2 regions of the uncultured Enterovirga sp. genome follow, and region 1 is predicted to be linked to the other one. Evidence: riboswitches for the same ligand, from Rfam matches in the RefSeq annotation. Region 1 holds a riboswitch; the other holds the start of a gene.
What was found. A riboswitch is a leader RNA that binds a small molecule or an ion and turns the genes downstream of it on or off. The one in region 1 is predicted to bind thiamine pyrophosphate.
Positions count from the first base shown of each region.

Region 2: another riboswitch for thiamine pyrophosphate. It lies ahead of ACFE87_RS21465 (FAD-dependent oxidoreductase); the one in region 1 lies ahead of thiC (phosphomethylpyrimidine synthase ThiC).

Region 1 is NZ_CAXTAZ010000050.1:19,462-30,896, forward strand. It holds gene ACFE87_RS19995 (Vps62-related protein) at 171-1,613, shown strand; gene ACFE87_RS20000 (endonuclease domain-containing protein) at 2,183-2,524, shown strand; gene ACFE87_RS20005 (hypothetical protein) at 3,288-3,503, shown strand; gene ACFE87_RS20010 (hypothetical protein) at 3,591-5,228, opposite strand; gene ACFE87_RS20015 (hypothetical protein) at 5,523-5,822, opposite strand; gene thiC (phosphomethylpyrimidine synthase ThiC) at 5,831-7,720, opposite strand; TPP riboswitch at 7,780-7,885, opposite strand; gene ACFE87_RS20025 (esterase-like activity of phytase family protein) at 8,005-9,360, shown strand; gene ACFE87_RS20030 (alpha/beta hydrolase) at 9,525-11,126, opposite strand; gene ACFE87_RS20035 (APC family permease) at 11,338-11,435, shown strand, end outside.
Region 2 is NZ_CAXTAZ010000059.1:7,700-19,134, forward strand. It holds gene ACFE87_RS21410 (AMP-binding protein) at 1-964, shown strand, start outside; gene ACFE87_RS21415 (RidA family protein) at 961-1,365, shown strand; gene ACFE87_RS21420 (DUF2244 domain-containing protein) at 1,406-1,912, opposite strand; gene nth (endonuclease III) at 1,933-2,703, shown strand; gene ACFE87_RS21430 (lipopolysaccharide biosynthesis protein) at 2,868-4,196, shown strand; gene ACFE87_RS21435 (GNAT family N-acetyltransferase) at 4,181-5,407, shown strand; gene ACFE87_RS21440 (cupin-like domain-containing protein) at 5,479-6,408, shown strand; gene ACFE87_RS21445 (transglutaminase family protein) at 6,568-7,386, opposite strand; gene ACFE87_RS21450 (transglutaminase N-terminal domain-containing protein) at 7,412-8,326, opposite strand; gene ACFE87_RS21455 (N-formylglutamate amidohydrolase) at 8,422-9,198, shown strand; gene ACFE87_RS21460 (hypothetical protein) at 9,195-9,398, shown strand; TPP riboswitch at 9,454-9,567, shown strand; gene ACFE87_RS21465 (FAD-dependent oxidoreductase) at 9,555-10,571, shown strand; gene thiS (sulfur carrier protein ThiS) at 10,562-10,759, shown strand; gene ACFE87_RS21475 (thiazole synthase) at 10,771-11,435, shown strand, end outside.

The DNA of each region.
Region 1 (11,435 bases):
GCAGGCCTCCGGATCACGCTCCCAGGTCCAATCGTCGGTCCGGTCTCGGTCTTGGCAAACCAGCGGAGCGCGGTAGGCCCCACAGCCGGCGTGCAACGGTCGGTTGAGATTCTAGTTGATTTCAACCATCCCTTATATTTCAATGTCGGAGTGCCCTGAGGGTTCTGCCGATGTACGACACCGTCGCTATAGCAATCCGCTCAGATGGGAGCATGATCGCGTCGCGCGAAATAAAACGCTCCGTTCTTGAACTGCGTTCTGACCTGCAATCCCGTCTTGCGACAATCGCGGCGGCGCTGCTGGCGGGGCTCGTCCTCGGCACCTCCAGTGCCGACGCCGCCTGCGAGCGGCACATCTACAACAATTCTAACACGGCCTGGACGTTCAGGGCCGATCCGGGCAGGGGCAACGTGTACTTCTATCCGGAAGGCGGCGTGAGCTTGATCGGAAAGCAGTGCCGGGCGTCCGCCTGCACCGAGCAGAATGGCCCATGCGAGATCGGTCCCGCCTGTACAGTCAAGACCAAGTGGACCACCAGCGGTGGCACGACGAATGGGACCATGCACATCACCGACGGGGCCCAGGTGACCGTGACCCATGACTGGGAAGGCCACGGGGTGTTCGGTGGCAGCTGCCCGGATATGAAGTATTCTAACGAGAAGGTGGTGAAATATAACAGTCCCGAGGTCGGCGATTACACTATCGTGAGCGAGCGGTGGGGCGAGAACGTCGCGCCGCCTGCCGGTTTCAGGCCTCCGTCCGTCCTGGGCCTCGATCACAGGACAGTCACGGAGGCGTTCGCGCCGCGCATCTACCTGCATCCGAACGAAGAATGGTTTCCCTCCTCGGTGTCGTTCTTCGAGCAATATGCAACCAAGAACGGGAACCACTACCAGACCAAGCAGGAACTGTCGGAGCCCTCCACCTGGGACTGGAACGGCGCGTTCGGGCAGAAACCTGACCAGGCTTCGGTGCCGGTCTATGCGTTCATCGTCGACGGCAAGAAGGAGGGCAACGAGACATTCACCGACATCGTCTATTTCACCTTCTACCCCTATAACCGGGGGAAGGAGATTTTGGACACGATGTGGGGCAACCATGTCGGGGACTGGGAGCACGTCACCGTGCGGCTTTCCCAGACACCGGAGAACGGCCGCTGGCGCTATACTCCGGTCAAGGTGAGCTTCTCGTCTCACGACTTCAATCTGATCTTGCCGTGGGGGTCGCCGTCGCTCCTGATGACCGAGGAGGGACGCCTCGTTGCGTTCTCGGCGAAGGGCTCCCACGGCCTCTACCCGCGCCGGGGACGCTACGTCTACAAGGAGATCCCTGTTTTGGGGAAGCTCATCGACGAGATGGACCGCGGAAGCGCCTGGGACACCTGGAAAAACGTGGTGACGATCTCGAAGTTCGGCGGGAGCTGGCGATGCGCAGGTCCCGGCGGGCGGATCAACCCCGACGATTGCGCCCGCTGGCTCAACTATCCAGAGGATTTCCGCTGGGGCAATACGCAGAGAGGCTGCAATTCCGTGGCCGGCCAATGCCGGCTCGAGAACGGGCCGAGCGGCCCAGCAACCAAGGATGCCGTCAGCAATCTGAACCTGTTGGACTGACGCCGCTCCACGACAAGGCGGTGAAGCGGAGCGAGCAAGACGTGGATGCCCGGCACATGGCCGGGCATGACGCCGTGCGTCAGCAACCGGGTGGGCAAAGGCGTAGCGCCGCGCCCACGCGGCTCTTCGCCAACTCGGCCATCGATCGCGATGCCGTCACCACCCCCCATCCGCCGTCGGGATGACGCGCTCGACGTCACGGTGGGAGCTGCCGAGCGGCATGTGCCGCTTTCGGTTTCGGCACGGCGATAACGCGACATGGTGCCGACATGCCTCGCAAGGTGGGCCCGGCGCTGGCGCCGTGCTCACCTACAGATTGGCGGCTCAGAACAGTTTGTTGCTCGTCTTCACCGCGTCGGCCTCGACGCGGCGGCACTCGGCTCCCCAGCGCACCCTCTCCCGAGTGGGAGAGGGCGGACTCGGGCGGCGGCCCGAGCCGGGTGAGGGTCGGACGGTTCAGGATAAGGCGGAAACGTCCGACCCTCACCCCGGCGCACCTGCCGGTGCGCTCGACCCTCTCCCACACGGGAGAGGGTGCGCGCGCGTCACCGTCGTGCGAACTTTGAAGCATGGAGCCCCGCCCCTTCGCCCGAACCCTGCGGGCCCGGCAGACCTCGGACGAGGAGATGCTGTGGCACCAGCTCCGCGGCCGCCGCCTTCTCGGCTCCAAGTGGCGCCGGCAGGTGACGCTCGGCCCCTACATTGTCGACTTCCTCTGCATGGCCGCGAAGCTCGTCGTCGAACTCGACGGCACTGGCCATCTTGCCCAACGCGACTACGACGCGATCCGCACGCGCGAGATCGAGGCCCAAGGCTTCGCCATGCTCCGCTTCAGCAACGACGAAGTCCGCACTCGGCTGGACGACGTCCTCCTCCGCATCGCCGACGCCCTCCAGCTCGCAAGCCGCTGACGCCACCCTCTCCTGCTTGAGGGTGGCCGCGACGCCTCCACCGCGAACCCTCTCCCGGGTGGGAGAGGGCGGACTCGGGCGCCAGCCCGAGCCGGGTGAGGGCAGGGCGTTGGGGATAGACTTGCAGCGTCCGACCCTCACCCCGGTCGCCTCCGGCGACTCGACCCTCTCCCACTCGGGAGAGGGTGGGCGCGGCGGCACCCGGCTTCCCCAGCGAACCTTCTCCCGTGCGGGACCGGCGAAGCCGGCAAGAGGGCGGACTCGGGCGGAGCCCGATACCGGCTTTCGCCGGCAGGGTGAGGGCAGGGCGGCTCCGATGTGGCATCCCGGTGCGGGCTCCGCCGTCCACGTCCGACCCTCACCCCGGCGCACCTACGGTGCGCTCGACCCTCTCCCATTCGGGAGAGGGAGGGCGCGGCGGCACCCGGCGTCCCCAGCGAACCCTCTCCCGATTGGGAGAGGGCGGACTCGGGCGCCAGCCCGAGCCGGGTGAGGGCAGGGCGTTTCCGATGTGGCACTTCGGTGCGGGCTCCGCCGTCCACGTCCGACCCTCACCCCGGCGCACCTGCGGTGCGCTCGACCCTCTCCCACTCGGGAGAGGGTGGGCGCGGCGGCACCCGGCTTCCCCAGCGAACCCTCTCCCGTGTGGGAGAGGGCGGACTCGGGCGGCAGCCCGAGCCGGCTGAGGGCAGGGCGGTTCCGATGTGACACTCCGGTGCGGGCTCCGCCGGACAGGTCCCACCCTCACCCCGGCGCACCTGCGGTGCGCTCGACCCTCTCCCCCTCGGGAGAGGGTGGCGCGGCCTTCGCGGCCGGCATCGTCGGTGTCGGCACCGGCGACTTCATCCGCTTCCGCCGCGGCACCAAGAGCTATACGCTGGAATCGCTCACCCAAGACCGGCCCGAGATGAACCGCCTCCGGGTCACGCTGGCCGGCAAGAAGCTGCTAAAATCGCGTTGGCGGCGACTGGCCGCTTAGGAAGGGCGGCTTCGGTGCTGTGCCGGGAGAAGCTGACCCGGGTAGGGCAGAAGGAGGAGTGAGCGCCCGCCGCGCTCATCGCGCGATCTAGTACCAAGTCGACGCAAGTTTGCGATCGAGCCACAGTACGACATCAGTGGTGCAGCGAAATGGAAGAAATAACGTTACTAGCAAAACCAGGATCGGATCATCTTGAAGGAGTGATGGAATGGATGGCTGTCGCTCCAAGGTTGCGATCCTTAGAAGCCCATCCCACGATTGAGGTGTAGCGAGAAGAGATGTGCTCTCCGATGCAGCCGTAGATCTAGAAAAACCGAATTCAACGCCGCTCTGAAGCCTTGTCTCCTGAACTGCGATTCGGGTTAGCTCGGGCCAGACATTTTTTACAGTCTGCTTCCAGTTGCGTTTAGCAAGCATACAGGCGAGTGAGAAAGCAAACTGCGACATATTTCGCCGATTGTCAAAATCGATGTCATGCAGAAGTTCTCCAATGAATTCTCGATTAGCAGCGGGCACGACCTCTTCTATTCCTAAATAGGGCGAATGTAGGGTCATTTTACGGGAGAGTAGCACGAGGCCGCGAAGCACGGATATCAACTCTATGTCTGGTCTCATCGTTCCCATGGTGCGCTCCTTAGCCCAAAAAACGGCCAAGAAAGAGGGCACAATGAACTCACCAAGCAGAAAAGGATAATCTATATCTCGACGAACGGCAGCCAGCACTTTTGAGTGTTCAGGCCGTAGGGGGCGATCTACTCTTCGCAGTTCGAGCAGCATGATCGCAAGAATCGCGGTCACGAGCATTCGTCGCGGGTGCATGACGGCAAACTCGGCCGTGACATCATCGTTCACCATCGGCCGATCCGAATACTTTTCCGCCACGCTCACCGAAAAGCTCTCAACAAAGGTGATTATCTCCGACCTCATGAGCCGGAACAGTTGCAGGTGTCGACGCGAACTAAAGCCGAACCGATCAAAATACCCGGCTACCAGAGCTATCCCGATAGATTTTGCGCGGATTGCCTCGTACAAATTTCCTCTCTGAACGTGCTGCGAGATGATGACACCAATCAAAGTCGCAAACGCGGATGCACGCTCCAGAGACTTCTGAGTTGAAGGGGCGCGCTCCGAATCATGAAAGAACACCTGCTCAGAAACTTCCTGGAGCGTCTGCGCCGAGATCGTCTCCCTCCCATCCCCAATGGCGGATTTCATTACAGAGATCTGCGTCTGAATGCTTACCGGCCAAGCCGATCGAGAGACCTTGGCAAATAAAGCTACAAGTTTGCCCCGGTTCCATATCTCAAGTTTTCGAGAATGAGGGTAGTGTGGAAGGAAGTCTGCGTTGAAAGAAGAGATTGCTGATTGTACATCCTCTTCTACTTCACCATTGGTGACGAGTACAGGCGTATGATGATGGCAACCGCCACTCAACAGCCCTCTTATCGGGGCAGTCACAAGCTGCAGGATCTGCGGATAAATCTGATGCCACTGACTCATAGTAAACCGAGAACTCGGGTTACCTTTGAGCTGGAAGGCGATTAATTCACCCGACTGATCGCGGCAGATCACATCCTTGCCCAACTCCAGGGAATTGTGGCTAGTATTATGTATTATTTCATAGCCCTCGTGAGCCAGGGCACTCACGAAAGCCGGTTGGTAGGCCCGCTCACCAGCTCTATCCAGCCAAACCTCTGTCCATTTCACGAGTTCGATATTGCTCACGCTTTGCACTCATAATTGAGTCGTAACGCCGCTTTAACTCTGGGGAGGATTGAAACTCTCGCTCTAGAACCGCAATCCTACTCATCATGTCAGGATGAACCAGCATCATCAAGCCGCCCTCACCGTCCTCATTAAAGTCATGCTCCACTTTCTCAAGCGCCTGTAGCATTAGTTCATTGTTAAGAAGGGCGCCATTCCCACTGACGACATTTCCAGTTTTTGTTGTGGTCTCGTGGAGCGTCGCGATCAAAGTTTTCGTGATCGATGATGCAAATTGGCCAGCGAGATCGCTTATTACTCGATCCGCATCCTAGTGGTGAATCTTTCTACCTCTTCGTTCTTGAGTACAAAGGACGCCTCTGATTTGGCTAGCTTGATTTCATCAATGTCCCCCTCCGATCTCGTGATTTCTCCTTGACGGCCTTCGTGGATGAAATGGCCCCGTATCTCGGCAAGTACGCCTGTCCGAGAGCGCTGCCTTACACGGTAAGCGAACGCCTTCGCGAACTTATCAACCGTGTCAACGAAGAACGGGAGGGATATATCTGGCGGAACCTCCTTGATCGCCGCCAATGCAATCTCGGTTTTGCTCACGCTAAGTACTACTCCCCCGCCTCCACATACAACTTCCCACCCTCCGCCAAAAACTCCGCGCTCTTCGCCGCCATCCCGGCCTCCGCCTCGCCGCGGGTCAGCTGTGCGGCCTTCGCCTGCAGGTCCGCCACCGCGTTGTCGCCCATGGCCAAAACCTCGGCGCGGAGGTCCTGGGTGATCTTCATGGAGCAGAATTTCGGGCCGCACATGGAGCAGAAATGGGCGACCTTGTGGGCGTCCTTCGGCAGGGTCTCGTCGTGGTAGGAGCGGGCCGTGTCCGGGTCGAGGGAGAGGTTGAACTGGTCCTCCCAGCGGAAGTCGAAACGGGCCTTCGAGATCGCGTCGTCGCGGACCTGGGCGGCCGGGTGGCCCTTGGCGAGGTCGGCCGCGTGGGCGGCGAGCTTGTAGGTGATGACGCCGACCTTGACGTCGTCGCGGTTCGGCAGGCCGAGATGCTCCTTGGGCGTCACGTAGCAGAGCATGGCGGTGCCGAACCAGCCGATCTGGGCGGCGCCGATCGCGCTCGTGATGTGGTCGTAGCCGGGCGCGATGTCTGTCGTCAGCGGCCCGAGCGTGTAGAAGGGCGCCTCGCCGCATTCGGCGAGCTGCTTCGTCATGTTCACCTTGATCTTGTGCATCGGCACGTGGCCGGGGCCCTCGATCATCACCTGGCAGCCCTTGGCCCAGGCGATCTTGGTGAGTTCGCCCAGCGTCTCGAGTTCGGCGAATTGCGCGGCGTCGTTCGCGTCCGCGATCGAGCCCGGGCGGAGCCCGTCGCCGAGCGAGAACGAGACATCATAGGCCCGCATGATGTCGCAGATCTCGTCGAACCGCTCGTAGAGGAAGCTCTCGCGATGCCCGGCGAGGCACCAGCGCGCCATGATCGAGCCGCCTCTGCTGACGATGCCGGTGGTGCGGCGCGCCGTCAGCGGCACGTGGGCGAGGCGGACGCCGGCATGGATGGTGAAATAGTCGACGCCCTGCTCGGCCTGCTCGATCAGCGTGTCCTTGAACACCTCCCAGTCGAGCTTGAGCGGGTCGCCGTCGACCTTCTCCAGCGCCTGGTAGATCGGCACCGTGCCGATCGGCACCGGCGAGTTCCGCATGATCCAGGAGCGGATGTTGTGGATGTTGCGGCCGGTGGACAGGTCCATGACCGTGTCCGCGCCCCAGCGGATCGCCCAGACGAGCTTTTCCACCTCGTCGGCCGCGGTCGAGACGACGGCCGAATTGCCGATATTGGCGTTGATCTTGACGAGGAAATTCCGGCCGATCGCCATCGGCTCGACCTCGGGGTGGTTGATATTCGCCGGTATGATGGCGCGGCCGCGCGCGATCTCGGAGCGGACGAATTCCGGCGTCACATGGGCCGGGATCTCGGCCCCGAAGGACTCGCCGTCGGCGATGATGGCCTCGGCCTCCTCGCGGGCGGCGTCGCGCGCCACGTTCTCGCGATGGGCGACGTAGCGCATCTCCTCCGTGATGAGGCCGGCGCGGGCGAATTCGTATTGCGTGACGAGTTGGCCCGTCTCGCCGCGGCGGATGACGCGCTCGGCCGGGCAGGCGGCGACGAGCTTGTCGGGGGAGATGTTGCCGTTGTCCTCCGGCTTCACCTGCCGGGGCGCGATGGCCGGGTAGCCGCGCGCGGCGATCCAGGGGTCGCGGATGCCGGGCAGGCCCTGCAGCAGGTCGATGCGCGAGTCGGTCTCGGTATAGGGGCCGGAGGGGTCGTAGACCCGGACCGGCGGCTCGAGCGGGTCGGAGAGGGTGATTTCGCGGAGCGGCACGCGGATGGCGGGATGGCCGGCAGGGGAGGCGTAGACCTTGCGGGAGCCGGTGATCGGGCCCGTCGTCACGCTCTGCGGCACGCCTTTCGGCTTCTCGACATGGATGGTCATCGCGCGTCTCCTCCTGGCCGGTCGCGGCCGTGCGGGTGCAGGAGTCGGGGCGGAAGGGCGGCGTCGCCGGTTCCCGTCCCTTCGCCGGCATGACCCGGATCAGGTTCAAGGGTCACGGGCTCACCCGTATCTCAGCCCCCTCGCGGGACCCCCCTCGGAACGACACGAAGGTGGGACGCCGTCATGCGGTTGTCAATCGAGGTCGGGCTTCCGTCGGGTGTGTCGCACGCCCGTCATGGACGGCAGCGCTTAAGGGCCACCTCGCCACCCACCACGGCCCCGACATGACCCGCTGCCTCACCGCGCTCCCCCTCATCCTCGCGCTCGCGGCGGCCTCGGCCGCTCCGGCCTTCGCCGACCAGGCCTTTCCGGCGAAGCTCTCCGGCCATGCGCTCCTGCCGGCCGACAGCTTCATCGAGGCGCCGGCGGACGCGCCGGAGGACCTGCGGAACTGGGGCAAGTTCACGACCGGCAAGCGCGTGGACGCGGTCGGCACCGTCGAGGGCACCTCCTTCGGTCGCCCGACCGGGCTGAAGATGCCGTTCCGGGGCCAGCCGCTTCAGGGCCATTCCGGCATCAAGCGCATGGCCGACGGCACCTATTGGGTGCTGACCGACAACGGCGCCGGCGCCAAGGCGAACTCGCCCGACGCCATGCTCTACCTGAACCGCTACGCGATCGATTTCGCGACCGGCAACGTCGACCGCAAGGAGACCGTGTTCCTGCGCGACCCGAACCGGAAGGTGCCGTTCCGGATCGCGAACGAGGGGACGCCGACCCGCTACCTGACCGGGTCCGATTTCGACCCGGAGAGTTTTCAGGTCGTCGGCGGCAAGATCTGGATCGGCGAGGAATTCGGGCCCTACCTGATCCGGGCCGACATGAGCGGCGCGATCGAGGCGGTGTTCGAGACCGAGGTCGACGGCAAGGTCGTGCGCTCGCCCGACCATCCCGCGGTGACGACGCCGGCCGTCCCCGGCGGCGCGGTCGAGTTCCAGGTCCGGCGCTCGAAGGGGTTCGAGGGCATGGCCTCCTCGCCCGACGGCCGCTTCCTCTACCCGCTGCTCGAAGGCCCGGTCTGGAATGCCGAGGCCAAGGACTGGGAAAAGGAGGGCGGCAAGGAATATCTCCGCATCCTCGAATTCGACGTCGCGGCCGGGAAGTACACGGGCCGGCACTGGAAATACGTGCTGGAGGCGAACGGCAACGCGATCGGCGACTTCAACATGATCGACGCGACCACCGCGCTCGTCATCGAGCGCGACAACGGCGAGGGCACGGCCGACAAGGCCTGCCCCGCGGGCCAGCGCCGGCCCGATTGCTTCCACGACCTGCCGAAGTTCAAGCGCGTCTACAAGATCGAGATGGGCGAGGCCCAGGCCGGGAAGCCGGCGCGCAAGATCGGCCATGTCGACCTGATGCGCATGGCCGACCCGGACAAGAAGGCCTGCAAGCCGCTCACCGACGGCGCGCTCGCCTTCCCGTTCTTCACCATCGAGAATGTCGAGATCGTCGATGCCGACCACATCATCGTCGGCAACGACAACAACCTGCCCTTCTCGTCGAGCCGCGAGCCGAACAAGGCGGACGACAACGAGTTCGTGCTCCTCGCCGTACCGGAGTTCCTGAAGGCGCGCTGACAGGTCAGCGCGGGCTCCTCCTCACGCCATTCCTGGCCGCGCAGCGGAACCCGGAACCCATGGAGAAGAGCGGAAGGGCAAGAAGTCCGCAGAGCGCGTGCGTGCCGTCGGTTCCGGGTTCTCGCTCCGCGAGCCCCGGAATGTGACGGTCCAGGCGGCGGCGCCTACTGCGCCGCGGCGCTGCGCTGCCTGCGGGAGCCGCTGTCGAGCGTGGCGACCGCGTCGCCACCGCCGCGCAGCCGGTATTCCGGAAGGCGGGAAAGGATGTCGGCGATCGGCTTCGCGGTCCAGGCCTGGGTCACGTAGTCCCGGTGGCTGTGTTCGCCGCCGGTCGACAGGAAGGTGGCCCCCCCGCGCGACAGGCTCGGCTTCAGCTCGGTGCTCACGGTCACGTCGCGGGCGGCGAGCAGACGCTCGAGGCCGACGCTCTGGGCCTTGGTGTAGTTCGTCGAGGCGTTGACCAGGAAGCCGTTCTTGGTCGAGGCGGCCCAGCTCGCGAATTTCTCGTGTTCGCCGTAGATGGCGTCGAGAAGCACGACGCCGCGCACCCGCTCCTTCGCGCCGCCGGCCTGCAGCGCATAGGCGGCCGGCACGAAACCGCCGCTATAGGCCACGATCACGACCGGCATGGCGGCGAACTTCTCGGCCGAGGCCGGGTCGCCCTGGAGGCGGGCGAGCTGCTTGGCGGATTCGTCGAGGAAGCGGGCGAAACCGCCCTGTTCCCAGAACCGGCCGGCGCTCGAATCCGAGGCATCGACGGCGAATTGCGGCGCGACCAGCACGGCATTGGCGCCGGACGCCGTGATCTGCGCCGGCACCTGCTGCCGGTTCTGCACGTCGCGCTTCAGGATGGCGCCGTGGCCGTGGAAGAAGACCACCATCACGCCCGGGCGGTCGACGTCGAAGCCCTGCGGCATGTGGGTGAGGACGCGGTTGTCGCTGAAGGTCTCCTGTTCGAGGAGAACCCGGCCTCGGCCCGTGCGGTGGCCGCGCTCCTCGCCCTGTTCCGTGTTCAGGAAGGGTTGCTGCGTGCCCGGCACGATGCCGTCATAGGGGAAGGGCGCCGTCTCGAACTGGACGAGCCGGGTGATGTTCTGCCGGAGCCCGCCCGCGGGACGGGTGGCGGGTTGACGTAACAGCGAAGAGGCGGGCCCGCCATCCTCGAGCCGGGCGGTGCGGATCCTGGCGGGCTCGGCGGCGAACTCCCTCGGGCGGGCCGGCGGCGCGACGAAGCTCGCCGTCGCGTCGGGTCCTCCGCCCTGCATCAAGGCATTCATCACCTCCCCGCTGGGGAGGAAAGGCGGGGCCGCAGGCTGCGGCGAGGCGGCCGACGTCGCGGCTGTCTCCTGGACGAGAATTTCGGCCGCGACGGCCGGGGCGGGGAGGATTCGTGGCGCGACGACGGCGGCGACCCGGGCCGGAGCCTCGGAGGTCGCGACGATGGGCACAGGCGCGGCGTTCTGGAAGGCGCCGGAACAGGCGGCGAGCCCGACGGTCGCGACGAGGGCGGCGGCGCCCGCGAGACCGAGGTCGCGCCCCCATCGACCGGAGCTTCGGAGTGAGCCCCCGGAGGGGAGAGGCGAGAGGGAGAGCGGGAGCGGCGCCGCGTCCCAAGCGGCTGCGTCGGACGGGTCCGGGCCGAGGTCGAAGACGGGATCGGGATCGGCGACGATACGGGAGCGGAGGAGGCGACCTGAGGAGCAGGCAACCGGACGAGCGGCGACCCACGCCTCGTCCCGCCGTTGCCGAGCCTCCAAAAGCCTCATTCAACCCCCATCAGACCGGAACGGTCTTCGCCGGACCCGGCCACGATAGGTCGGCATGGTTGCCAACCCGTTATCAGAACCCGCTCGCTCTTGTGACCCGATGAGCACACCGTTTCTCGCGGTGCAGCACAACCGGAAAATGACATTGTAAAGCGTGCCGTCCTCAAAGAGAGTCCAGTGTGGCATTTTGGAGGCCGTTGCGGCGCTCGTCATGACGTTACCGGCCGCGAACGGCACGATTGTACCCAGCGTTACCACTGTCGCGGCGACCGCCATCGTGGTCGCCGACATGGTCGGCGTGGGCGTCTT
Region 2 (11,435 bases), on a different contig from region 1:
CGTCTGCGACGGCTTCTCGCAGATGGTCCTCAGGCCCGAGCCGTCCGACCGCTTCATCGGCTCGGCCCCGCTCGCCTTCACCTTCGGGCTCGGCATCGTGCTCTTCCCGATGCGGATCGGTGGCTCCTTCGTCGTGGTCGAGAAAGCCGGGCCGGACGACCTCCTGCCCGCGATCGCGCAGTTCCGGGCCACGATCTGCTTCACGGCCCCGACCGCCTATCGGGCGATGATTCCGCGTCTCCCCGGCCACGACATCTCCTCCCTGCGAAAATGCGTCTCGGCCGGCGAGACGCTGCCGAAATCGACCTGGGAGGCCTGGCGCGACGCGACCGGCATCCGGCTCATCGACGGGATCGGCGGCACCGAGGTGCTGCATATCTACATCAGCGCGACCGAGGACGAGATTCGGCCGGGCTCCACCGGCAAGGCCATCCCGGGCTACGAGGCGAAGATCGTGGATCCGGAGGGGCGCGACCTGCCGCCCGGCACCGTCGGCCGCCTCGCGCTGCGCGGCCCGGTCGGCTGTCGCTATCTCGACGATCCGCGCCAGCAGCTCTACGTCCAGCATGGCTGGAACCTGCCGGGCGACAGTTTCAGCCAGGATGAGGACGGCTATTTCTGGTACCAGGCCCGCTCCGACGACATGATCGTGTCGGCCGGCTACAACATCGCCGGGCCGGAGGTGGAAGCGGCGCTTCTCACCCATCCGGCGGTCGCCGAATGCGGGGTTGTCGGTGCTCCCGACCCGGAGCGCGGCCAGATCGTGATGGCCTATGTGGTCGCGGCCCCGGGGCATGCGCCCGACCCCGCCCTCGCGAAGGCGCTGCAGGAGCACGTCAAGGCCGAGGTCGCGCCCTACAAATATCCTCGCGCGGTCGCCTTCCTGGATGCCTTGCCGAAGACGAGTTCCGGCAAGCTGCAGCGGGTGGAACTGCGCCGCATGGCGGCGGAGGTCGCCAGATGAGCGCCGACGGACGCCCGACATTGCTGCAGCCGCCCGGCTGGCCCGTCCCGAAGGGCTACGCGAACGGCATGGCGGCGAGCGGCCGCTGGATCGTCACCGGAGGGGTGGTCGGCTGGGACCGGGACGAGCACTTCCCGGACGGGTTCGTCTCCCAGGCCCGGCAGGCCTTCGAGAATATCGCGGCCATCCTGGCCGAGGCCGGTGCCGGACCGCAGCATCTGATGCGGCTCACCTGGTACGTCCTCAGCATCGACGACTACCTCGCGGACCCAAAGGCGCTCGGGCGCGCCTATCGCGAGGTCTTCGGCCGGTACTTTCCAGCTATGGCGGTGGTGCAGGTCGTCAGGCTGGTCGAGGCGAAGGCGCTGCTCGAGATCGAGGCGACCGCGGTCGCCGACTGACGCACGCCCGTTTCTCCCCTTGCGGGAGAAGCGGGCCGGCTCACACCCCGCGCTTCACCCGACTCAGCGCCGCCCCGAACTCGTCCGCGAAATGCGCCCGCTCTCCGGGCGACAACTCGCGGCCGATCACGATGCGCTGTCCGCGCGAGACGAGCGCCAGGCGCTGGAGGCCGAATTCCTCGTGCGTCTCCCGGACGAGGCGCGTCCAGAGCGGGTTGAAACGCCATTCACGCTCCTGGCCGCGATGGGTCACGCTCCGGACCATGAGTTCCAATGGCGTGAGCGTCAGTTCCTCGAAGGCGCGGGCGCGTCGGTAGCTCACCCGGAAGGCGATGTAGAGGCCGACCACATCAAGGCCGAGAAAGCCGGTCACCGGCCAGAAGCCGAGCGCGATGAACCGGATCGCGACGAGCGCGGCGACGAGGCTGATCCCCACCATCAGCACCCGGAACCCCTCCGGGCCGAGCGACCGATGCGGCGTGATCACGGCAGAGAAGACGGGGTCTCCCGCCGGGTCGTCGAACCGCTCCGCCTTGCCGGTGATCATGGGCCGAATATAACGCTCCGATGGCCGACCGAAAGCCGCCTCTCATCACGAAGCGCGGCGCGGCCGGCGGAGGCCGCCGGTCCCCTCGCCTGCCGAAGCCGGTCGACGATGCGACGCTGCTCGAGATCATGCGGCGCTTCGAGGAGGCCGAGCCGAACCCCCGCGGCGAGCTCGACTACACCGATCCCTACACCCTCCTGGTCGCCGTGGTGCTCTCCGCCCAGGCGACCGACAAGAGCGTCAACCTCGCGACCGGTCCGCTTTTCCGCGCCGCGAACACGCCGGCCGCCATGGTGGCGCTCGGCGAGGAGCGGGTCACCGACTACATCCGATCGATCGGCCTCTTCCGCACCAAAGCGAAGAATGTCGTCGCGCTGTCTCGCCGCCTCATCGAGGAGCATGGCGGCCTCGTGCCCGGGGATCGCGCTGTCCTGGAGAGCCTGCCCGGGGTCGGCCGCAAGACGGCTTCGGTGGTGCTGAACAACGCCTTCGGCGAGGCGACGATCGCGGTCGACACGCATGTCTTCCGGGTATCCCACCGCATCCCGATCGTCATCGCGGCGACGCCCGACGAGGTGCAGGCGAAACTCGAGCGGCGCATTCCGGCCCGCTATCTCAGCCACGCCCACCATTGGCTGATCCTGCACGGGCGCTACACCTGCAAGGCGCGGGTGCCGGACTGCCCGCGTTGCATCATCCGTGACCTCTGCCGCTATCCGGCGAAGACGGTCGCATTGTCGGATCTTCATTCCGGGGCGATGCAGAGCACCGAACCCGGAACCCACGGCTGACGAAACGCCGGCCGTGGTGCGGTTCGTGGGTTCCGGGCTCCGCTTCGCGGCCCCGGAATGACGAGAGTGACGTCGTTCGCTCGAACCGATTGTTCATCCTGCCCTGCTAAGCGCCTCTGATGGCAGGCATCAGCGATATCGAGAGGAGTCCGGTCCCCACGGCCTTGGCGGCCCGACTCGTCGCAATCCTTCGCGACCGGAGCGAGGCGGGGCTCTCCCGCCGTTTCGCCGTCGGCGCCTTCGCGGCCCGGGTGCTGAATGCCGGGCTCGGCTTCGTGACGCAGGTCCTGCTGGCACGCTGGATGGGCGAACGGGATTACGGCATCTATTCGACCGCCTGGACGTGGCTGCTCGTGGCCGGCGGCATTCTCTCGCTCGGCCTGCCGCTCGCGGCCTCGAAGCTCGTTCCCGAATACCGCGAGCGAGACGACGGACCGGGCTTGCGCGGCTTCCTGACCGGCTCGCGCCGCCTCGGTGCCATGCCGAGCCTTTTGGGCGCCCTCGCGGCCGTCGCCTTTCTGTCGACCTCGCCAGGCCTGCTCGGTCCCTATTGGCCGGTCGCGGCGATCACGCTTCTCGTCCTCCCGGCCTACGTGCTGATGGACATCCAGACCGGCATCGCCCGCGCCTGCGGCTTCGCGGTGCTGGGCCTGGCAGCCGACTACCTCGTCCGGCCGGCTCTCCTGCTCGCCCTCGTCGTGGGGCTGTGGGCCGTGGGTGAACCCGGCACCGCCGCGACCGTGATGGTCGCGACCGGACTCGCGGTTCTCCTCACGACCGCCGGCCAGGGTATCGCCCTTCAGCGGCGGCTCGCCCGGATGGCGCCCGCCGGGCCGAGCCGAACCGACCTTCGCCGCTGGGCGACGGTTTCCTGGCCGCTGCTCGGCGAAGTCGGGTTCATGCTTCTGCTCGGCGCGACCGACATCCTGGTCATGCAGCTCTTCGTCCCGCCGGAGGAGATCGCCCCCTATTTCGCCGCGACCAAAATCGTGGCGATCGCCTCCTTCGTCTCCTACGGCGTGTCCAGCACGAGCGCTCACCGGTTCGCGACCCAGGTCTCGCGGGGCGACCGGGACGGCATGGCCCGCCTCGCGGGCGAGACGGTGCGCTGGACCTTCTGGCCGACCCTCGCGGTCGCGGCCACGCTCTCGGCGCTCGCGGTCCCGCTTCTCGCTCTCTTCGGCCCGAGTTTTACGGCAGGCGCCCCGATCGTCGCGATCCTGGCGGCAGGGCTCGTCGCCGGCGCGGTCGTCGGCCCGGCCGACCGGGCGCTGGCCATGGCCGATCACGGCCGGGCGGCGGCCTTCGTGTATGCCTGCGCCTTCCTGGCCAACCTGTTGCTCTGCCTCATTCTCACGCCGGTACTCGGGCCGGTCGGGGCGGCGCTCGGAACGTCGCTCGCCATGGCCTTCAAGGCCGCGCTGCTGTTCGTCGCGGCGAAGCGCCGGCTCGGGATCCGGATGACGGTCATCCCCAGATGGCGGCCCGCCTGATGTCGCGGCCCTGGCCCGTCCCGCCGGGTCTTTCGGCCGAGCTCCTCGCCCTGGGGGAGTGGCCGGCCTTCCGTCCTCATTGGGACGACCTCTCCTCGCGGGCGCTCGAGCCCAACGCCTTCTTCACGGCCGACGCGCTGAATGCTCGCTCGCGCCATCTGCCTGGGGGCGCGGATCTTCGCCTCCTCGTCGCTTGGCGCGGCGATGGCGAGACGCGCCGCCTGGTCGGCCTCCTGCCGGTGCTACGCCCGCGCGGCCGGGTGCTGAACCCGTTCCCCATCCGGCGTGCGCCTGAACTCTACGGGCCACTCTCGACGCCGCTCGTCGATCCGGATCGACCGGACGAGACTTGGGCCGCCATGCTGGCTGGCTTGGCGCAGGTCGGAGCCGCGGGCATTCTCCTCCCCTTCCTGAGCGAGGACGGCCCGGTCGCCGCCGCGCTGGTCGAGGCCGCCGGCACCGGTGGCCTGCCGGTCGAAAAGCTCGGCGGCCATGGCCGCGCCTTCCTCGACAGCCGCCTCGGCAGCGAGGCTTATTTTCGGGCGACGCTCGAGACTCGCCGCCGCAAGGAGGCCGAGCGGCAGCGGCGGCGCCTCGGCGAGCAGGGCAAGCTGACGTTCTGCGTGGCCAACTTGCCCGAGGACGTCACGGCCGCGACGGAGGAGTTCATCGCGCTGGAGGCCGCGGGGTGGAAGGGCCGCGCCGGCACGGACCTCGGGAGCGCGGCCGGAGCCAGCGCCTATTTTCGCGAGATCGCGGCCGGGATGCGCGACCGCTCTTACCGGGTCGCGACGCTCCGGCTCGACGGGCGCGCGATCGCGGCCGGCCTCGTCATGATCGCCGGTCGCCGCGCCTTCTACGTGAAGACGGCCTATGACGAGGCGCTCGCCCGCTTCTCGCCCGGGCTGCTCCTGACCCTCGACCTCACCGCCCACCTCCTGGACGACCCCTCTTTGGACGAGGCGGACTCGGTCGCCGTCGCGGATCACCCGATGATCGACCGGCTCTGGACGGGGCGCTTCCGGGTCGCGTCCCTCCTGGTAGCGACACGACCGGGCGGCGGCCCCGCCTTCCGGTCCGCACTCGCCTTCGAGACGCTTCGCGAAGGCGCCATCGTGCGCGCCAAGCGCTATGCCACGAAATTGTCGAGGTCTCGTCCACCCGGCGCTAACGAAACCGGCAGGAAGGCCGGCTTGGAACCCGCGGCTTAGGGTTTCGGCGAAAGAACGCGCGCTATCTCGCTCCGGGACACGGCGAAGGGGCCGGCACGAGGGAGATCGACATGACTGCGCTGATCGAGCTGGACCAGGAGGCCCGCAAGGCCTTCCCCGAGCGGCCTTTCGCGACGCGGCACAATCTTGCCGACCACCCCCTCTTCTCGCTCGAGAAGCTCGTCGAACTCGCCGGGCAGATGCCGCCCGACGGGATCGAGTATAATTCCGGCAAGGTCGGCATTGACCAGAAGCCGGAGGAGACGCCCCTCGTCGACATGGCTGCGATCGAGGTCGTTCGCCGGATCAAGGAGGCGAATGCTTGGTTGGTGCTCAAGCGCGTGGAGCGCATGCCGGCCTATGCGGCTTTGCTCCGCGAGGTCCTGGACGGTGTCGCCCGGGACATGGGCCATCGCGACGCCGCGGATGCCGGCTTCACTCATCTCGAAGGCTTCGTCTTCGTCTCCTCGCCGAACGCGACGACGCCCTTCCATTCCGATCCCGAGGACAATTTCTTCGTCCAGATCCACGGCGACAAGTTCTTCCACGTGATCGACAACCAGGACCGCTCCGTCGTGCCGGACCTCGCCTTCGAGGTGACGCCCTCCATGCACAGGAACCTGCCCTATCGGCCGGATTTCGAAGACCGCGCGACCGTCTTCACGATGAAGGCCGGCGACGGCTGCTTCGTCCCCTATCTCTGGCCGCATTGGGTCAAGACGGGCGACAGCTATTCGATCTCGATGGCGGTGACCTGGAAGTCGCCGGCCGTGCGGCGCTCGAACAAGGTGCTGTTCGTCAACGCGCTGCTGCGCAAATGGGGCATGCCGCAGAAGCCGCCGGGCATGAGCCCCGCCCTCGATTGGGCCAAGGCCGCTGCCTACACGGCCGCCCGCGCTCCGCTCGAGCCGCTCCGCCGCAGCGACCGGCTTCGCGCGATGCTGCGGGGCCTGCTGTTCGGGCGGAACGCGAACTACTACCTGCAGGCCCGAAAGGGCTGAGCCACCCACGTCATCCTGGGCGCGGTGCAGCACTCAGTGCTGCTCCGCAGACCCGGAACCCACGGCTCACACAACCGCAGATCAGCCTTCCTGTCGGTCGCCCTTCCGTGAGTTCCGGGTTCTCGCCGTAGGCGAGCCCGGGGATGACGGGGAGAGCGGCTAAGCGCCCTCTTTCAGCTCTTCCGTGATCACCTTGAACCCGGTCAGGTTGCAGGCGCCGAAGCTCGTGACGATCGCGACATCCGTCGCATCGCGGCCGCGGGCCATAACGATTCGGCCGACCCGGGGCTTGTTGTGGCGGGCGTCAAACGTGTACCAGCGGCCGCCGAGATAGGCCTCGAACCAGGCCGAGAAATCCATCGGATTCTCGTCGACCGGCACGCCGATGTCGCCGAGATAGCCGGTCGCGTAGCGGGCCGGCACGTTCATGCAGCGGCAGAGCGTGACCGCGAGATGGGCGAAGTCCCGGCACACGCCCTTCTGCTCCTGGTGGCCTTCGAAGGCGGTCTTGGTCGCGCGGGCATGCTGGTAGCCGAAGGTGATCCGCTCGTGGGTATAGGCCACGATGGCCTGGACCAGCGGCCAGCCCTTCGGGACGTTGCCGAACAGCGACCAGGCCGTGTCGGACAGGCGGTCCGTCTCGCAATACCGGCTGCCCAAGAGGTAGACGAGCACCTCCGACGGCAAGTCCTCGACCGCGTGCTGGACGGCGTCCGGCGCGAACTCGTCTTGCAGCCCGCTATCAGTGACGACGAAATCGTTCGTGATGACGAGGGTGCCGGTGGGGGCCACGAGACGCACGCAGCGGTTCCCGAACATGTCGCGATAGTCGCTGTGCCGGACGGGATGAGAGAACGCGACCTCGTCCACACGCTCGACCACATCCCGCTCGCGGTCCGGGGCGACGTTCAGCATCAGGATCATCGGTGAGGGTGAGCGCACGTCGTAGGTGATCTCGTAGCCGCAACGGATCTTCATGGCGCTCCTCCAGGCCGGCCCAAGCTCATGCGGCCACCGCCGGCGCTTCTGCTTCGGACCGCCGCGACCTCTCTGCCGTGACGTCCACTGTAACCGACATATCGATGAAATCGCTCGGAAAGCCCAAGAAGCTTCCGGCGAGCGGGGCCGCCTGGTCCGGGTCGCGCACGACCGCCACCCGGACGAGGTCGCCGTTGCCGACCGCCCCGCCCGTCGGGTCGAAATCGATCCAGCCCCCGCCAGGCAGGTAGACCTGCAGCCAGGCATGGGTGGAACCCCCGGCGCGCCGGGCGCTCTCGTCGGTGGAGCGAACGTGGAGGTAGCCGGACACGAAACGGGCCGCCATCCCTTGCGTCCGGACCGCCTCCGCCATCAGGACCGCGAAGTCGCGGCACGACCCGCGCCGAAGATGCAGCGTCTGGGCCGGAGCCTGGATGCCGGCCTCCTCCCGCCGGAGATAGGCGAAGTCTCGCCGGATCGTGGCGTTGAGGCGGGCAAGGAAGCTCCAGGTCCCGCGCTCGGGATCCTCGGCCAGGATCGCCTTCGCCCAGCCGTCGACCGCATGCTGCGGGTCGGGATGCTGGCGCTCGATGAAGCGGGCCAGATCCGGCATCTCCTCCGCGCCGTAGGAGAAGGGACAGGTGCGGGCGTGATCCGCGATGGCGAGGGCTGCCTCGCGAAACGGCGTGTGGTCGACCCCCATCGTGGCGACGACGGACAATTCGCTGGTTCTCCGGCCGAACCGCGCGGAGCCGACGAGATTGCCGGACGCGTCCTCAGACCAGCCGAAGGCGGTCGGCTCGGGACGGATCTCGATCGCGTATTCCACGATGCGCTGGTCATGGCTCTCGCGCGGGCGAAGCATCAGCCGATGCTCCCCGAGCGCGACGACGGACCGATACCGGTACGTCGTTTCGTGCCTGACCCTGAAGATACCCATCCCGTCTCCGGCCTCGCCTCGGGGTAGCAGGTTCCGAGCCAGTTGCGCTACATCACGCTGGCCGCCGGCGACCGGGGCGCGAGAACCGGGCGGTGATGAGCGGCGAGACACTTCTTGGACCCGACGAGCCGTCGCCCGTCGCGCTCCACAGACCCGACGGCCGCTCGCCCATCCTGCTGGCCTGCGACCATGCCGGGCGCCGCGTGCCCCGCCGCCTCGGCCAGCTCGGGCTCGCCGAATCCGAGTTCGACCGGCACATCGCCTGGGATATCGGGGTCGCGGCCGTGTCGCGCCGCATGTCAGAGGCGCTCGACGCCACCCTCGTCGAGCAGCTCTATTCGCGGCTCGTGATCGACTGCAACCGGCCGCCAATGGTGCCGAACTCGATCCCGGTGCTCAGCGAGGCGACGCCGATCCCGGGCAACCTCGATCTGCCGGAGAGCGACCGGGAGGCGCGGCGGCGGGAGATCTTCCAGCCCTACCACGACGCCATCGACGACACGCTCGAGGGCCGCAAGCGCGGCGGACGCGAGACGGTGCTCGTCGCCATGCACAGCTTCACGCCGACCTATCTCGGCGAGTCCCGGCCCTGGCATATCGGCACCCTCTACGGCCGCGATGCGCGCCTGGCCCGCAGCCTGCGCGACCTGCTCAGCGGAGAGGCAGGACTCGTCGTCGGGGATAACGAGCCCTATTCCGTATCGGACGAGACCGACTACACGATCCCGGTCCATGGCGAGCGCCGGGGCATCGTCCATGTCGGGATCGAGATCCGGCAGGATCTCATCGGCGGGGAGGATGGGCAGGCCGAATGGGCGGAGCGCCTCGTCCGGCTCCTGCCGCGGGCGCTCGACGGGGTAGAGGCACGATGACGAGCGACAACATCCACATCCTGCAGGCCTTCGAGCGGCAGCCGGACGGGTCCTGGCGCTGCATCGAGGCGGTCAGCATCGTGACGCCGGACGGTACTCTCTCCGTCGAGCCCGGGATGACCTTCACCTTCGGCAAGATGTTCGAGCATCTCGACGTGGCCGAATACCTGGAGCAGCTCGGCGCGCAGTTCGGATCGTGAGACTCGGGGTCGGCTTGGGGCGGGGTTGTGAAATCCCCTGTGCCCGCACACATTAAGACGATCCGAGGGGTGCCCGGCCGGGCTGAGACGGCGCCGAACCAAGGTTCGGCCCGAACCCTTTGAACCTGATCCGACTCGCATCGGCGGAGGGACGGAATGAGCGACACAGAGCCTTCGCCATCGTCGGACGCCGTCTCCGTCATCGGGGCCGGCATCTGCGGCACCTGGGCGGCCTTGATGCTTAGCGAGGCCGGTCTCCCGGTCAGCCTCCATGAGCGCGACGATCCCTCGCTGTCGCGTTCGACCAGCTACTGGGCCGGCGGTATGCTGGCCCCCGATTGCGAAAGCGATGGTGCGGAGCCGATCGTCGTCCGGCTCGGCCGTCGTTCGATCGACTTGTGGCGGCGCCACCTGCCCGAGACCTCGCTGCTCGGCTCCCTCGTCGTCTCGCATCCGCGCGATCGGGGCGACCTCGACCGTTTCGCGCGCCAGACATCCGGGCACCGGACCGTGAGCGAGGCCGAGATCGGGAATCTCGAGCCTGCTCTGGCGGGCCGGTTCCGGACCGGGCTGTTCTTCCCCGACGAGGGTCATGTCGAACCCCGCACCGTGCTCCCGGCTCTGCATTCCGAACTGACCCGGCGCGGAGTTCCGATCCGCTTCGGTTCCGCCGTGGACCCGACGACCGCGCCGGGCCTCGTCGTCGATTGCCGCGGGATCGCCGCCCGCGACGCCTTGCCCGAGCTGCGGGGCGTGAAGGGCGAGACGGTGCTGGTCGAGACGACCGAGATCGCGCTGCGCCGCCCCGTGCGGCTGATGCACCCGCGCTGGCCGCTCTACGTCATTCCGCGCCCGGGTGACCGCTTCCTGATCGGGGCGAGCACGATCGAAAGCGAGGACACGTCCGGTGTCAGCGTCCGCTCCGCCTTGGAATTGCTGACTGCGGCCTATGCGCTTCATCCAGCCTTCGGCGAGGCCCGCATCGTCGAGCTCGGCACCGCCCTCAGGCCCGCCTTTCCGGATCATGCCCCCCGGATCGAAGTGAAGGGCCAGCGCATCGCCGTGAACGGACTCTACCGGCACGGTTTCCTGATGGCGCCGGCCCTGGGCGAGGTGGTGGCGAATTACGTCTTGTCGGGAATTCGGGACAACGAGGTGATGCGATGGTCCTGACCGTCAACGGCGAGCCGGCCGAGGTCGGCGCAACGCGCATCCCCGACCTCCTCGCGGAACTCGGCTACGAGGGTACCTTCTTCGCCGTCGCCGTGAACCAGGAGGTCGTGCGCCGGGCTCGCTGGGCCGATATCGAGTTGGCGGAGGGCGATGCGGTCGAAGTCGTCACGCCTCGTCAGGGCGGGTGAGGAGCGGTGTGATGCAGCTTTATGGTCAGGAGGTCGCCTCGCGCCTCCTCGTCGGCACCGCGCTTTATCCATCCCCCGCCGTGATGGAACGGGCAATCCAGGCTTCCGGCGCCGGAATCGTGACCGTGTCGGTGCGCCGGGAGGCGGGCGGCGGACGCAGCGGCGATGCGTTCTGGCGCATCATCCAGTCGCTCGGCGTCAAGGTGCTGCCGAACACTGCCGGCTGCCGGACCGTGAAGGAGGCCGTCGCGACGGCCGAGCTCGCGCGCGAGCTGTTCGCGACCCCTTGGATCAAGCTCGAGGTGATCGGAGACGACGAGACGCTGCAGCCGGACGTCGTCGGTCTGGTCGAGGCCGCCGGTATCCTGTGCCGGGACGGGTTCGAGGTCTTTCCCTACACGACCGAGGATCTGAGCGTCGCCTCGCGCCTCGTCGAGGCCGGGTGCCGGGTCGTGATGCCCTGGGCCTCGCCGATCGGCAGCGGCCAGGGCATCGTGAGCCGCTCTGCGCTCCAGACGCTGCGCTCGCGCCTTCCCGACGTCACCCTGATCGTCGATGCCGGGCTCGGCGCTCCCTCCCATGCCGCGGAGGCGATGGAGCTCGGCTACGACGCCGTCCTCCTCAACACCGCCATTGCCAAGGCCGACGACCCGGTCGCCATGGCGCGCGGCTTCGC